One region of the Rhodococcus mengyinensis genome, then DNA from elsewhere that is predicted to be linked to it. Evidence: riboswitches for the same ligand, from Rfam matches in the RefSeq annotation. Region 1 holds a riboswitch; the other holds the start of a gene.
What was found. Region 1 has a riboswitch for glycine ahead of ACNJ7E_RS24330 (DUF5058 family protein). Riboswitches for the same ligand answer to the same signal wherever they lie in the genome.

Region 1 (7,382 bases):
CGACCGGGCCCAGCGGCGTGGCCGCCCAATCGGTGCGGCGTAGCCGCTCCCGTGTCTCGCCCGGCCCGGCGAACAACCGCTCCGCCGACCAGGAATTACCGAAACCCGAGCCAGTCACATCCATGGACCTTTCGCCCACCGCCGGTCGCCCGGACCCTTCCAGTTGTCAACAGAGAAATCATGGCCCAGTACCGCGTGCAACCGCCACTTCTGTATTCCGACATTCGGAAGCGAAGTTGGAAACGAGTGACCCGTCCGCCACGGTAGGTGAGTCGTGAGCCACATCACAGCCCACCTCCGAGGAAGAACAGGTCCCGCGCATGCAATTCGACCTACGCGAACGCATCGACAACAGCCCGATGACGCGCTACCAATGGGGCGCCATCGCCATCTGCGGTCTACTCAACGTGCTCGACGGCTTCGACGTCCTCGTCATGGCGTTCACCGCCCAGTCGGTATCGCAGGAGTGGGATCTGTCCGGCTCGGTCGTCGGCCTCCTGCTCAGCGCCGGACTGTTCGGCATGGCCGCGGGATCGCTGTTCCTGGCGCCGTGGGCTGACACCATCGGCCGCCGCGCCATGATCCTGCTGTGCCTGGCACTCGCGTCGACGGGCATGCTGCTGTCGGCGGTCAGCCAGAACGCGATGCAACTCGGCCTGCTCCGCGCCCTCACCGGCGTCGGCATCGGCGGAATCCTCGCCAGCAGCAACGTCATCGCCAGTGAGTACGCGTCGAACCGCTGGCGCGGGCTCGCGGTGAGTCTCAACTCCACCGGCTACGCCGTCGGCGCCACCCTCGGCGGAATCATCGCCGTCGTCCTGCAGAACTCGCTCGGCTGGCGCTCGGTGTTCCTGTTCGGCGGACTGTGCACGGCGGCCATCATCCCCGTCGTCTACGCCCGGCTCCCCGAATCAATCGACTTCCTGCTCGTCCGGCGACCGGCCAACGCCCTCGACCGGATCAATGCCTTCGCCCAGCGGGTCGGTCAGCCGCGACTCGACGAGCTGCCCGCACCGCGTGCCGCCGCCACCGCCGACGCCGGATTCGCGATGCGCGTCCTGCTGTCACCGCAGCGCCGGCGCAGCACACTCCTGGTGTGGTTCGCGTTCTTCATGGCGATGTTCGGCTTCTACTTCGTCACCAGCTGGACCCCGAAACTGCTGGTCGAGGCGGGCATGTCCGCGAACCAGGGCGTCACCGGCGGAGTGCTCCTCAACCTCGGCGGCATCTTCGGCGCCACCCTGCTCGGGGCGCTGTCCGCACGTTTCGCCCTGAAGCGTGTGCTCATCGCCTACATGGCGATCGCGGGCGTACTGCTCGTCGTCTTCGTTCCCGCCACCGCGTCCATCGTCATCGCGTTCGGGCTCGGCGCCCTGATCGGCGTCTTCGCCAACGGCTGCATCGCCGGGCTGTACGCGATCACGCCGTCGGTCTACTCGCCCGCCGTCCGGGCGACCGGCGTCGGCTGGGGCATCGGCATCGGCCGCGTCGGCGCCATCGCGTCCCCGATCGTCGCGGGCGCCCTCCTCGACCGCGACTGGTCGCCCACCCAGCTGTACATCCTCGTGGCCGTGTCCTTCGTCCTCGCCGGACTCGCCGTGTCGCGACTGCGGTTCGAGAAGACCGGCGTGGACGCCGGGGACGCCACCGCGGATGCGCCGCTGACCACCCACTGAGGCGGCTCCGCCACCCGTGCGCCTTTCTGGTTGCTGGAACAACCAGAAAGGCGCACGGGCCCGGAGGGCCTAGATCCCGACCTTCGACAGGATCGCCGTCATCGCCGCCTGGACGCCGGTGGACAGGGTGGGCTCCGCGACGGGGGCGAAGAACGGTGAGTGGTTCACCGGCACAGGCTTTCCGCTCTCGAGGGTCTCCGCGGTGTGGCCACCGAACATCCAGAACACCGACGGCACACCGATCACCTCGGCGAGCAGACCGAAGTCCTCCGAACCCATCATCGGAGACGACGGCGTGACGTTGTTCTCGCCCAGCACTTTCTGCAGCTCGGCGACGAGTTCGGCGGTGGCGTCGGGATCGTTGTAGTTGCGCGGGAACGTGTACAGCTCCTCGATCAGCGGCTTCGGCGCCCCGGACGCGTCGGCCTCGGCGTAGATGATGCGGCGCAGCGCGGCATTGACCTGCTCACGCACCTCGGGGTCGAGGGTGCGCACGTTGATCGTGAACTCGGCCCGGTCCGCGATGATGTTCTCCTTCAGCCCCGCATGGAACGTCGCAACCGTGACGACCGCCGGCTTCAGGGGGTGCACTTCGCGGGACACAATGGTCTGGATTCGGTTGATCATGTTGACGCCCTGGATGATCGGGTCGATCGAATCCTGCGGCTGGGAGCCGTGTGAACCCTGGCCGTAGACGGTGACCTTCAGCGAATCGGCCATGGCCATCGCGTCGCCACTCGTGACGTGCACGGTGCCGGCCAACATCGGCCCGACGTGCTGCCCGAAGACGATCTCCGGCTTGGGTGCCCGGTCCCACAGGCCGTCCTCGACCATCGCCTTCGCCCCGGCCGCCGTTTCCTCGCCGGGCTGGAAGAGGAACACGATCGTTCCGGCCCACGCCTCCCGCGCGCCTGCGAGCAGTTCGGCGACGGTGAGCAGGGTGGCGACGTGTGTGTCGTGGCCGCAGCCGTGCATCACTGGCACCTCGGTGCCGTCGTCGAGGTGTCCGGTGGCGGCGCTGGCGTAGTCGACGCCGGTGTCTTCCGCGATCGGCAGCCCATCGGAATCGGCGCGGAAGGCCACCGTGGGGCCCTCGCCGTTGGTCAGGACACCCACCACTCCGGTGCCGCCGCAGACGAACGTGTCGATCCCGAGGGCGACGAGGGAAGTCTGGATCAGCTCGGCGGTCTTGTGTTCCTGCATGGACAGTTCCGGGTGCGCGTGCAGGTGGTAGTAGAGGTCGTGCATCTTCGTCCGCAGCTCGTCGGTGAGCGCGATCGGCAGGTCGGTCATGGAGCCTTCTTTCGAATCAGGTGAATGTGGGATATCTCCGCGTATCGGTTCTTACTCGATGGTCGCGAGCTCGGCCGGGCTCTGGTCGTTCTTGTTCCGCAGGAACCAGGCGAGGACCGCCGTCACGATCACCGCGATGGCGGTGGACGACAGCGCGAGGCTCGGCATCGCCGGAACCACGACGAACGTGATGACCGCGGCCACCAGCAGCGCGACCACTGTGGCCCGGGGCTGCTTCATCGACACGATCGCCTGCACGAGGACCGCCCCCAGGACCGAGGGAAGGATGTAGGAACGGGTGACGGTCACGATGTCGGCGGGAATCACGCTGATCAGCCAGGTGCCGAGCAGCCCCACGAACACGGCCAGGGACACGAGGTGCACCATCGCGGCGCCGCAGATCGCCAGGACCGCAGCCAGTTCGGCCCGCTTGGTTCCCGGTTTGGCTCCGATGTTCGTCTGCGCGATCAGCGCGGCCGGCAACAGCTTGTTCGCGATGTTGCCGATCATGAACGCCTGGTACATCGCGGCCGGGCCGAGGATGGGGAAATAGGTCAGGGGTTCGACCAGCCAGATGATAAAGAATGTCCCGGCCACCGCGGCGAACGCGGTCCACAACTGGCCTGCGGTGACGTCCACCTCACCCGAGAACACCAGGTACAGGGGCGCACCGATCGACAGGAGCAGCCCCACGATCATCGTGATCCGACCCCAGCGGGACGTCGTCTTGTCGAACTCGGCGAGTGCACGCGCGCCGGTGGACACCGTTACGGCTTCGTCGGTAGTCATCGAAAAGTCCTTTCCGTGCGTGTCGTGAATCAGGAGGTGACCAGGTAGGTGACGGTGAGGGCGACGAGGATCGAAATACCCAGCCCCCATTCACGGAGCCAGCCCTTGCCGAACGTCCGGGCCACGAACAGGCAGATCCCCATTGCGGCCGCGGAGGCGGCGAACGCAACGATGTGATAGCTGGACTTCGTGAGTTCCTGGAAGCCCAGCGACGCGAACGCGCCGATCAGGGCCGCGGACGGAACGACCGCCATCAACGCCGGATTCACCGTGCGAATCTTCGCGTCACCCCGCTTCAGCAGCGGAGTGAGGACGAGCGCGGACAGCATCCACATCACGCCGCCGATGCTCATCGCGAAGAATGCGACGACGAAGACGTTCTGGGTGTACGTGTCGGCGCCGAGTTTCGCGCCCATGGAGTCGGCGGCGATGCTGGCCGCGGACACGTCGTACGCGGCGGAACCGATCAAGCCGATGCGGGCCAGGACGGCGGGCGTGCCGAAGAGAGCGAGCAGGGCGATCGCCACGAGGCAGACCGCCAGAGACGGTCCGATCGCCGAGACGGCGCCAGAGCGGAACGAGACTTTCATGTCTTCCGGCGACATGTCCGCGACGGGTGCCACCTTGCGGACCGCGGTCATGTAGATCGCCGACTGCACGACTATGACGACGAAGATGCCGGCAACGGCCACCCAGAGAACAGGCGAGTTGGCGACAGCCATGATGTCCGTGGATGCCCCACTAGCAGTCACATTCATGGATCTCCCAGGGAGAGTGAGCAACCGGCAAAACGATCACTCGAGCGATGTGAGGGTGATCCGGTGGATCACCTCGGCTGACACCCGCTCTGTTCCGTAACCTGAGAGTTTGGAGACACACTCGTGCGAGTGGTCATCGTGCCCCGTCGGTGAACGTGCCGTTACAGGCGACACGCTGCTCTCCAGAGTTCCCGACCCGGACTGTCCTGGTGCCTGAGAGTTTGTGGGTACTTGCTCCTTCGGCGCCCGGGACTCGGTCCCGGAACTCTCCAGCCAGGCTCATAGGGAGAAACCATCGAGATGGTTCCGAATCGAACTGACTCGGGACGTACTGTTCCGCAGACGTATTACGAAAGCATGACTTCACCGTTCCGGCGTGTTAACTCACAACAGTTCCTGGTCGGAAATCGCCAGTGCGCGTTCGCATACCGAACACCCCATGTGAGTGGCAAAGCGTGCGCCAGCACACTTTGCCACTCACATGGGGGTCAGCCGTGGACGTGGAGTGGCTTGCCGGCCACTGCCATCAGTGCCTCACCGAGCGCCTCGCCCTGCGTGGGGTGGGCGTGCACGAACTTCGCCGCCTGCGCGGCGTCGACCTCGAAGTTGTAGAGCAGCTGCGCCTCACCGATCAGCTCACCGACTCGGTCGCCGACCATGTGCACGCCGACGACGACCCCGGTCGGCGCCACCACGAGTTTGACCGCCCCCGACGTCTTGAGGATCTGGCTCTTGCCGTTGCCGGCGAGGTCGTAGGTGACGGTCTCGACGGTCTCGCCGAACTTCTCCCGGGCCGCGGTCTCGGTCAACCCGACGGACGCGACCTCGGGGTGGGAGTAGGTGACCCGCGGGATGCCGGTCTCGTCGATGACCTCCGGACGGAGCCCGGCGATTTCCTCCGCCACGAAGATGCCCTGCTGAAACCCGCGGTGGGCCAGCTGGAGCCCGGGGACGATGTCGCCGACCGCGAAAACGTTCGGGACCGTGGTGCGCAGTCGATCACTGGTCACCACGAAGCCCTTGTCGAGCATCACTCCGGTCTCCTCGTACCCCATGGACGCGGTGTTGGGTCCGCGCCCCACTGCGACCAGCACGACGTCGGCGTCGAGCACGTCGCCGGAGTCCAGGGTGACGGACACCGCATCCTCGTCCTGCGTCACCTCCGTCACCCGCACACCTGTCTTCGCGACGATCTTGCGACGACGGAATGCCCGCTCGAGGTACTTGGAGCTCGTCTCGTCCTCGTTCGGCACCAGCCGCGGCATCGCCTCGACGATCGTCACCGACGCACCGAACGACGCCCAGACACTGGCGAATTCGACGCCGATGACGCCGCCGCCCAGGATGATCGCCTTCTTCGGGACGGACGGCAACACGAGAGCCTCGTCGCTGGTGACGACCCGGCCACCGATGCTGATGCCGGGCAGCGTCTTCGGCGACGACCCCGTTGCCAGGACGACGGCGGCGCCCGTGATCAGCTCGTCGTCGACCTCCACTCCGTTGGGTCCGACCAACCGGCCGCGGCCGTTGACGACGGTGATGCCGTACGAGTCGACGAGGCCCTGCAGTCCCTTGTGCAGTCGGGTGACGATGGTGTTCTGGTAGCTCAGGACCTTCTCGAGGTCGACACCGTCGAACGTGACGTCGATACCGAACTGCGAGGCGGTGCGGGCACTGTCCGCGACCTCGGCGGAGTGCAGCAGCGCCTTCGTCGGAATGCACCCCTGATGCAGGCAGGTGCCGCCCAGTTCGTTCTCCTCGACGAGGATGACCGAACGGCCCAGTTCGGCCGAGCGGATGGCGGCCGCGTAGCCGCCGGAACCGCCGCCGAGGATGACGACATCTGCAGATCGGTGGGACATGGGAACTCCTTGCTGGAACGGAAGAGGGTGGGGTTCAGTGAACTGCGGTTGCGGCGACGGCCTCCGCGTGGAGGCGGCCGGCCCGATAGGAGGAGCGCACGAGCGGACCGGATAGGACGCCGAGGAAGCCGATCTCGCGGGCGATCCCGTCGAGCATGACGAACTCGTCCGGCGTCGCCCACCGTGCCACCGGATGGTGCCGGGCCGACGGCCGCAGATACTGCGTGATCGTGATCAACTGGCAGCCGGCCGCGTGCAGGTCCCGGAGGGCCTGAATCACCTCGTCCGTGGTCTCCCCCATCCCGAGGATCAGGTTCGACTTGGTGATCAGGCCGTCCTCCCGAGCCCGTGTGATCACCTCGAGGGACCGCTCGTACGTGAAGGCAGGGCGGATACGACGGAATATCCGGGGAACAGTCTCCACATTGTGCGCGAGTACTTCCGGGCGGGTGTCGAACACCTCGCGTAGTTGCGCGGCATCGGCGTTGAAATCGGGGATCAGCAGTTCGACGCCGGTGCCCGGGCACAGTTCGTGAATCTGCCGGACCGTCTCCGCGTACAGCCAGGCGCCGCCGTCCGGCAGATCGTCGCGGGCGACCCCGGTGACGGTGGCGTACCGAAGGCCCATGGTCTGCACCGACTCCGCGACCCTCCTGGGTTCGCCCCGGTCGAGTGCGGCGGGCCGGCCGGTGTCGATCTGGCAGAAGTCGCACCGCCGGGTGCACTGGCTTCCGCCGATGAGGAAGGTCGCCTCTCGGTCCTCCCAGCATTCGAAGATGTTGGGACATACCGCTTCCTGGCACACGGTGTGCAGGTTCTCGCGTTCGACGAGGGCGGCGAGGTCCCGGTATTCGGGGCCTGTCCGCATCTGCACCTTCATCCACGACGGTTTGCGTTCGACCGGGGTCTGAGCGTTGCGGACTTCGAGGCGGAGCAGTCGGCGGCCGTCAGGCTGTGCAGTCATGTGGGGAACTCCTAGGGCCGGTCGAAACCGGTCGGTATGC
Region 2 (7,382 bases), on a different contig from region 1:
ATCAGCAGGGGGCCTTTGATCGTGCTCGGTCTCGTCGTCGTGATCGCGGCAGGTGTCGTGGGCTGGTTCCAGTTGCGTGACCGGATCACCGATCAGGGCGTGGCTGCCGCGGGCGCCTGCGTGGAAGGCGAATCCGTGCTCGCGGTCGCGGCGGATCCCGACATCGCACCCCAGCTCCAGACTCTCGCCGACCGTTTCACGGAGACTGCCCCGGTGATCCGCGATCAGTGCGTGTCGGTGACGGTCACTGCCGTCGCGTCCGACACCGTCCGCGACGGCTTGTCCGCGGGGCCGGACGGCCCGTGGGACGCAGCGGCGCTCGGGCCTCGCCCCGCTCTGTGGATTCCGTCGAGCTCGCATTCCGTCAAGCAGGTGTCGGCGACCGGCGTCATCAGCGGTGAAGCGCGTCCCGTGGCGACGAGCCCCGTCGTGCTCGCGGTCCGGACGGCGTTCGCGAACGCGCCGGGCACGCCGGCGATCGACTGGAAGGACTTGCCGTCGCTGCAGACCGGCCGCGATTCCCTCGCGACTCTCGGCCTGCCGGGCTGGGGCAGCCTGGGGATGGCGCTCCCCGTCGGCCCCGGCGCCGAGAGCACGGAGATGGCAGTCGAAGCGGTTGCAGCCGCGGTCGCGGGAAGCCCCACCGGTCCGGTGACGGAGGGGCAGGCTCGTTCTGCTCCCGTCACGTCGGCACTCACCGGTCTGGCGCTCGGCTACGAGGCGTCGTCGGGGACGAAGCCCGCGACGACGCGGGAGGCGCTCACCGCGCTGGCCGAGCAGGGCGATCCCGCCACCTCCGGCATCCACGCGGTCGCGGCCACCGAACAGCAGGTCTACCAGGCCCTGCGCGACGCACCCGGAGCCGACATCACCACATCGATGCCGAAAGGCCCGACACCCGTGGCAGATCACCCCGCGGCCGTTCTGGCAGGCCCGTCCGTCGACGAGACACAGAGCCGCGCCGCCGCGCAGTTCGCGGAGTTCGTCCGTCGACCCGAACAGGCACAGGTCCTGGCCGACGCCGGGTTCCGCGTCGAGGGACTCGCCCGGCCCGACGACACCGCGCTGGCCTTTCCCGGTTTCGAATCCACCCTCGTTCCCGCGGATGCGGCCGCTGCGGCCGAGCTGATGCAGGTGATCCGGAATCCGATCACCCCCCGCACCTCCACCGTCCTGCTCGACGTTTCCAGCTCGATGGGAGAGCGCGAGGGGACGGCGACGCGCCTCGCGAACACGACGGCAGCGCTCACAGCCCACGTCGACCGTTCTCCGGACTCGTCGAACCTCGGGCTGTGGGAGTACAGCACGACGCTCGACGGGTCGCGGCCGTACACGACCGTGGTCGCGACCGGTCCCCTCTCGGCGGGCGGTTTCACGGAGGGCACCCGCAGGCAGGCACTCGACGCCCGGCTCGCCAAGGCGACACCCGCCACCGGGTCTTCGACGTACACGTCGCTCGAAGCGGCCTACAAGAGCGCGGTGGACGGATACACGCCGGGCCGCACCAACTCGGTGCTGCTCGTCACCGACGGGGCCAACGACGACTCCGTTGCCCGCGCGGATCTGCTGTCCGCCATCGCTGCGGCCTCGAGCACGTCGAAGCCGGTGCGCATCGACGTGGTGACGATCGGCGAGAACTCCGACCTCAACACGTTGCAGGCGTTGGCCGATCGCACCGGCGGGTCGCTGGAGAAGGTCGCGTCCTCGGACGGAGCGGCACTGCCGACCGCGATCAGCAAGTTGCTGTCGTGACGAGGCTCCTGGTCTTCGCGGTCTTCCTCGCACTCGTCACATGGTGGCTCCATCGGCGACTCGTGCGGGCCACCGGGCTGGGCCGGCCCTGGTCGGTGGTCGTCGACGTGACCCTCGTGGTCCTGTGGGTTCTCGCGGTCATCGGCGTCGGCAGCGGCGAAGCCTTCGATCCGAGATGGGCGCGTCCCCCGGGATGGGTGGGCTGGGTGTGGCTCGGCGCTATGTTCTATCTGGTGCTCGGGCTTCTCCTGGTCGCGTTGGTGTCGTTGCTGACGCGGCTGTTCGGCCGCCTGCGCGGCACCGGGAACGACGAACAGGTCGATCTGTCGCGGCGGCGAAGCCTGCGTATCGCCACCGCCGTCGTGGTGGTGGGTGCCGTCGGCGCCGCCGGCTACGGGGTGTCGGAGGCCGCGCGGCCGCGGATCGTGCGGGTTCGGGTGCCGCTGAAGCGTCTGCCCGCCGAGTTCGACGGTGTGCGTGTGGCGCTCGTGTCCGACCTTCACGTCGGCCCGGCGCGGGGAGTGGATTTCACCCGGCGGGTCGTCGACCTGGTGAACGCGCAGCAGCCGGATCTCGTCGCGATCGCGGGCGATCTGGTCGACGGGACCGTCGCCAAGGTGTCGCCCGATCTGCAACCGCTCGGCGACCTCGAGGCCCCGCTCGGGGTGTTCGGTGTCAGCGGCAATCACGAGTTCTACGCCGACGACGGTGGTCGCTGGCTGGATGTGTGGGACCGGCTGGGCATCCGGACGCTGCGCAACGAGCGCGCGACGATCACCCGGGGCGGCGCCACCCTCGACGTCGCGGGCATCCACGACTATTCCTCGCCGGCCCCGTACGAACCCGATCTTCCGGCCGCGCTCGCCGGACGCGACCCGTCGACGTTCGTCGTGCTGCTCGCGCACGAACCGCGGCAGGCACTGGAAGCGTCCGACCTCGGTGTCGACCTGCAACTGTCGGGGCACACGCACGGCGGGCAGATGTGGCCGCTGCGTTATCTGGTGCCGCTGCAGCAGCCGTCGGTGACGGGACTGGACCGCATCGGGAACACCGTCCTCTACACGACCCGCGGTGTGGGCACGTGGGGTCCGCCCGTGCGGGTGGGCGCCCCACCGGAGATCACGATCCTCGAGCTGGTGCGCGAGGACTGAGCGAGCGATGCCCGCCCCGCGTGAGCGGGACGGGCATCGGCTGTGTCAGGCGTCTTCGAATGCGGAGATCGGCGGGCAGGAGCACACGAGATTGCGGTCGCCGTGTGCACCGTCGATGCGCCGCACCGCCGGCCACACCTTCGGCCGTGCCTTGCCTCGGGGGAAGACCGCCGTCTCACGGGTGTAGGGGTGGTTCCACTCCGCGACCAGGCAACCGGACGTGTGCGGGGCACCGCGCAGCGGGTTGTCGTCCACCGGCCACTCCCCCGCGCCCACGCGGTCGATCTCGGCGCGGATCGCGATCATCGCCTCGCAGAAGGCGTCGATCTCTTCGAGGTTCTCGCTCTCGGTGGGCTCCACCATCAGGGTGCCCGCCACCGGGAAGCTCATCGTCGGTGCGTGGAAACCGTAGTCGGCGAGGCGCTTTGCGACGTCGTCCACGGTCACACCGGTGTCCTTGGTGATCGGCCGGAGGTCGAGGATGCACTCGTGTGCCACCATTCCGCCCTCGCCGGTGTAGAGGACCGGGAAGTACTCGTCCAGGCGGCGCGCGATGTAGTTGGCCGAGGCGATGGCGGTCAGGCTTGCGCGGCGCAGCCCGACGGCGCCCATCATCCGGATGTACGCCCACGTGATCGGGAGGATCGACGCACTGCCGTAGGGGGCCGCGGAGATCGGTCCGGCTGTGCCGAGTTCCGGTGCGAGCGGATGTCCGGGCAGGAACGGCGTGAGGTGGGACCGCACACCGATCGGACCGACGCCGGGGCCACCGCCACCGTGCGGGATGCAGAACGTCTTGTGCAGGTTGAGGTGGCTCACGTCGCCGCCGAACCGGCCGGGACGGGCCAGGCCGACCAGGGCGTTGAGGTTGGCGCCGTCGACGTACACCTGGCCGCCGGCGTCGTGGACGGCGGCGCAGATGTCGGCGATCTCGTGCTCGTACACACCGTGTGTGGACGGGTAGGTGATCATGATCGCCGCGAGGCGCTCGGCATGGTCGGCGATCTTCGCCCGCAGGTCGTCCAGATCCACGTCACCGTTCGGGCGGCAGGCGACGACCTCGACGCGCATCCCGGCCATGACCGCGGATGCGGCGTTGGTGCCGTGGGCGCTCGACGGGATGAGGCAGGTGTCGCGGTGGTCGTCTCCGCGGCTGAGGTGGTAGTTACGGATCGCGAGCAGCCCCGCGTACTCGCCCTGGCTACCGGCATTCGGCTGCAGGCTGACCGCGTCGTAGCCGGTGACGGCCACGAGCCAGTTCTCGAGGTCCTTGATGATGCGGAGGATTCCCGGTGTGTCCCCGGTCGGCGCGAACGGGTGCAGTCCGGCGAACGCGGGCCAGGTGATCGCTTCCATCTCGGCGGTGGCATTGAGCTTCATCGTGCACGAACCGAGGGGGATCATGCTGCGGTCGAGTGCGATGTCCTTGTCGGACAACGCCCGCAGGTAGCGCAGCATCGCCGTCTCGGTGCGATACCGGGTGAAGGCCTCGTGCTGCAAGTAGTCGGATCCGCGGAGCTGCGCGTCGGGGACGGACGTGCCCGCTTCCTCGGTCACGGCGCCTTCGCCGCCGAACGCCGCCAGCACCTGGGCGACGTCGTCGGCGGTGGTGGCCTCGTCACAGGCGATGGCGACGTGATCGGCGTCGACGAACCGCAGGTTGATGCCGGCGTCCTTCGCCGTCGCCACCACGTCCGCGGCTCGGCCGGCGACTCGAACGAGGATCGTGTCGAAGAAGTGCTCGTGGACGACGACGGCCCCGGTCCTGCGGAGCGCGGCGGCCAGGGAGTGCGCCGTGTTCGCCACGCGCAGGGCGATCGCCTTCAGTCCCTCGGCGCCGTGGTAGCTGGCGTACATGGCCGCCAGAATCGCCAGCAGCACCTGAGCGGTGCAGATATTCGACGTCGCCTTCTCGCGGCGAATGTGCTGCTCGCGGGTCTGCAGCGCCAGCCGGTACGCCTTGTCACCGTCGGCGTCGACGGAGACGCCCACCAGACGGCCGGGGAGCTGACGTGCATGCTTGGTGTGCACGGCGAGGTAACCGGCGTGCGGGCCACCGAAGCCCATGGGGACACCGAACCGCTGGGTGGTGCCGAAACAGGCGTCGGCGCCGATCTCGCCGGGCGGGGTGAGGAGCGTGAGTGCCAGCAGATCCGCCCCGACCGCGACCAGTGCGCCGCGCTCGTGGGCGGCGGCGATCACGTCGGTGTAGTCGACGATGCGGCCGGACCCGCCGGGCATCTGCGCGAGGACGCCGAAGAAGTCACCGTCCGGAAGGCCGGCGGACAGGTCGGCCACCACGATCTCGATGCCGAGCGGCTCGGCCCGGGTCTCGACGACGGCCAGCGTCTGCGGGAACAGGTCGGCGTCGACGACGAACCGCGGGGACTTGCTCTTGCTCGCCCGGCGCAGCAGCGTCATCGCCTCGGCGGCGGCGGTGGCTTCGTCGAGCATCGACGAGTTGGCGACCTCCATGCCGGTCAGGTCGGCGACCATCGTCTGGAAGTTGAGGAGCGCTTCGAGGCGACCCTGGCTGATCTCGGGCTGGTACGGCGTGTAGGCCGTGTACCAGGCCGGGTTCTCGATGATGTTCCGGATCAGCACCGGCGGGGTGAGGGTGTCGTAGTAGCCGAGACCGATCATGGACGTCGCCACGGTGTTCTGCGCGGCGAGTGCGGACAGTTCGGCGAGCGCTTCGTGCTCGGACACCGGTGCAGGCAGCGCGTCGAGGCCGTCGGCGATGCCGCCCGTCACCCCGTCCAGGATGACGGCGGGGACGGCCTTCGACGCGAGGTCGTCGAGCGAATCGGCTCCGACCAGTTCGAGAATGTGCGCGAGTTCCGCAGCGTTCGGGCCGACATGACGATCGGCGAATGTACGGCTTCCAGCGTCGATCACGACAACTCCCAAGCAGTTCGGAGGATCAGGACACGCCCCGCGTAGCGGAACGTCCCTCCCCCTCTGTCGCCTGCTCGAATCGAGCGCCTGAGAGATTCGGTACCGTCGTTCGGGTGTGAAGACGGCCCTTTCCCCGTGGGCGGGTGGGTGCTCCCACCGCTTTCCAGAGACGTCGGAGCCCGCACGGTCCTGTCTGCCTGAGAGATTGACGGGGAGGTGTTGCTCCTTCGGCGCCCGAACTCCCGCACACACGATGTTTCTGTGCTTGCGGTGCCCGGAACTCTCCCGCACGGCGTCGACGCACCGCCAGTCTATGTCACGGCTGCAGATGGCGGCGCAGGCAGCGCCGCGCTCCGATGGATGCGGGCTAGCCCGTCTTGCGGCTCGCGCGGTTCTTGCGTCGCGACGCCAGTTCGTCCTCGGGGCTCTGTTCGCTCTCGCCGCCATCGGCGCGCTCGGCCGGGAAATCGGCGATGGTGCCGGTCAGTTCGCGCATCGCACCGCTCACCGCGATACCGAAGACACCCTGCCCGCCCTGGAGCAGATCGACGACCTCTTCGGGGGACGTGCACTCGTAGACCGTGGTCCCGTCCGAGAAAAGTGTGATCTTGGCCAAGTCCCGCACTCCGCGCTTACGGAGGTGGTCGACGGCCACTCGGATGTTCTGCAAGGATATTCCGGTGTCGAGCAGACGCTTGACGATCTTGAGGACGAGGATGTCTTTGAACGAGTACAGCCGTTGGCTGCCCGAACCTGCTGCGCCACGAATGGACGGCACGACGAGCGACGTGCGAGCCCAGTAATCGAGCTGGCGGTAGGTGATTCCCGCGATCTGGCAGGCGATGGGGACGCGGTATCCGACGAGGTCGTCGGGCACGGAATCGTCCGGGAAGAGGCCCGGTTGGATCTCCTCGGAGCTGAATTCGGACTCGGCAACGTTGTCGCCGGGCGCAAGATTCAGCGCATTCTCCTGCGGCCGATCTCCCACTGACTACTCCCTCTCGCATGTTGCACTGAACCCGACGATCAGTGCGCCTGTGACGCGCGTCGCCAGTGCCCGCGGCACAGCCACAGCACATCGAGCGGCGCAAGCGCCACCAGTGACATCGAGCAAGTCCGTACCCTGAACCTACTCAGCGTACGCCCGATACAATCTGCAGGGCAGAAAATCACTGCACTGAACGCTATGACTCCGAAGAGACGGGGTCAACGCAACGCGCCGGAGGAACCTCAACCGTTACTCCGCGCCCGAGGCTTTTCCGACGGCGCAAACTAGCCGTCGGTTGCCTTGAAATCGTCCGGCGACACGGACTCGAGGAATTCTTTGAACTTCTCGACCTCGTCCTCGCGCTCGTCGGGCATAACCAGACCGGCCTCCGTGAGTACCGCTTCCTCGGCGAAGATCGGCACCCCGATTCGCAGTGCGATGGCGATGGAGTCGGACGGGCGGGCCGAGACGCGGGTGTTCTGGTCGAACACGAGGTCGGCATAGAACGTGCCCTCGCGCAGGTCCACGATGCGAACTTCCTTCAGGGTGCGACCGAAGGCTTCGATCAGGTTCTTGATGAGATCGTGGGTCAG

Region 2: another riboswitch for glycine. It lies ahead of gcvP (aminomethyl-transferring glycine dehydrogenase); the one in region 1 lies ahead of ACNJ7E_RS24330 (DUF5058 family protein).

The regions. Positions count from the first base shown of each region.
Region 1 is NZ_JBLWIT010000111.1:45,863-53,244, reverse strand. Features, by position in the region: gene ACNJ7E_RS24350 (response regulator) at 1-124, opposite strand, end outside; gene ACNJ7E_RS24345 (MFS transporter) at 321-1,676, shown strand; gene ACNJ7E_RS24340 (amidohydrolase) at 1,746-2,969, opposite strand; gene ACNJ7E_RS24335 (hypothetical protein) at 3,021-3,758, opposite strand; gene ACNJ7E_RS24330 (DUF5058 family protein) at 3,788-4,516, opposite strand; glycine riboswitch at 4,604-4,704, opposite strand; glycine riboswitch at 4,708-4,799, opposite strand; gene lpdA (dihydrolipoyl dehydrogenase) at 5,005-6,378, opposite strand; gene lipA (lipoyl synthase) at 6,413-7,342, opposite strand.
Region 2 is NZ_JBLWIT010000028.1:2,364-9,745, forward strand. Features, by position in the region: gene ACNJ7E_RS03455 (substrate-binding domain-containing protein) at 22-1,752, shown strand; gene ACNJ7E_RS03460 (metallophosphoesterase) at 1,749-2,903, shown strand; gene gcvP (aminomethyl-transferring glycine dehydrogenase) at 2,949-5,801, opposite strand; glycine riboswitch at 5,976-6,099, opposite strand; gene ACNJ7E_RS03470 (MerR family transcriptional regulator) at 6,169-6,789, opposite strand; gene ACNJ7E_RS03475 (bifunctional nuclease family protein) at 7,074-7,382, opposite strand, start outside.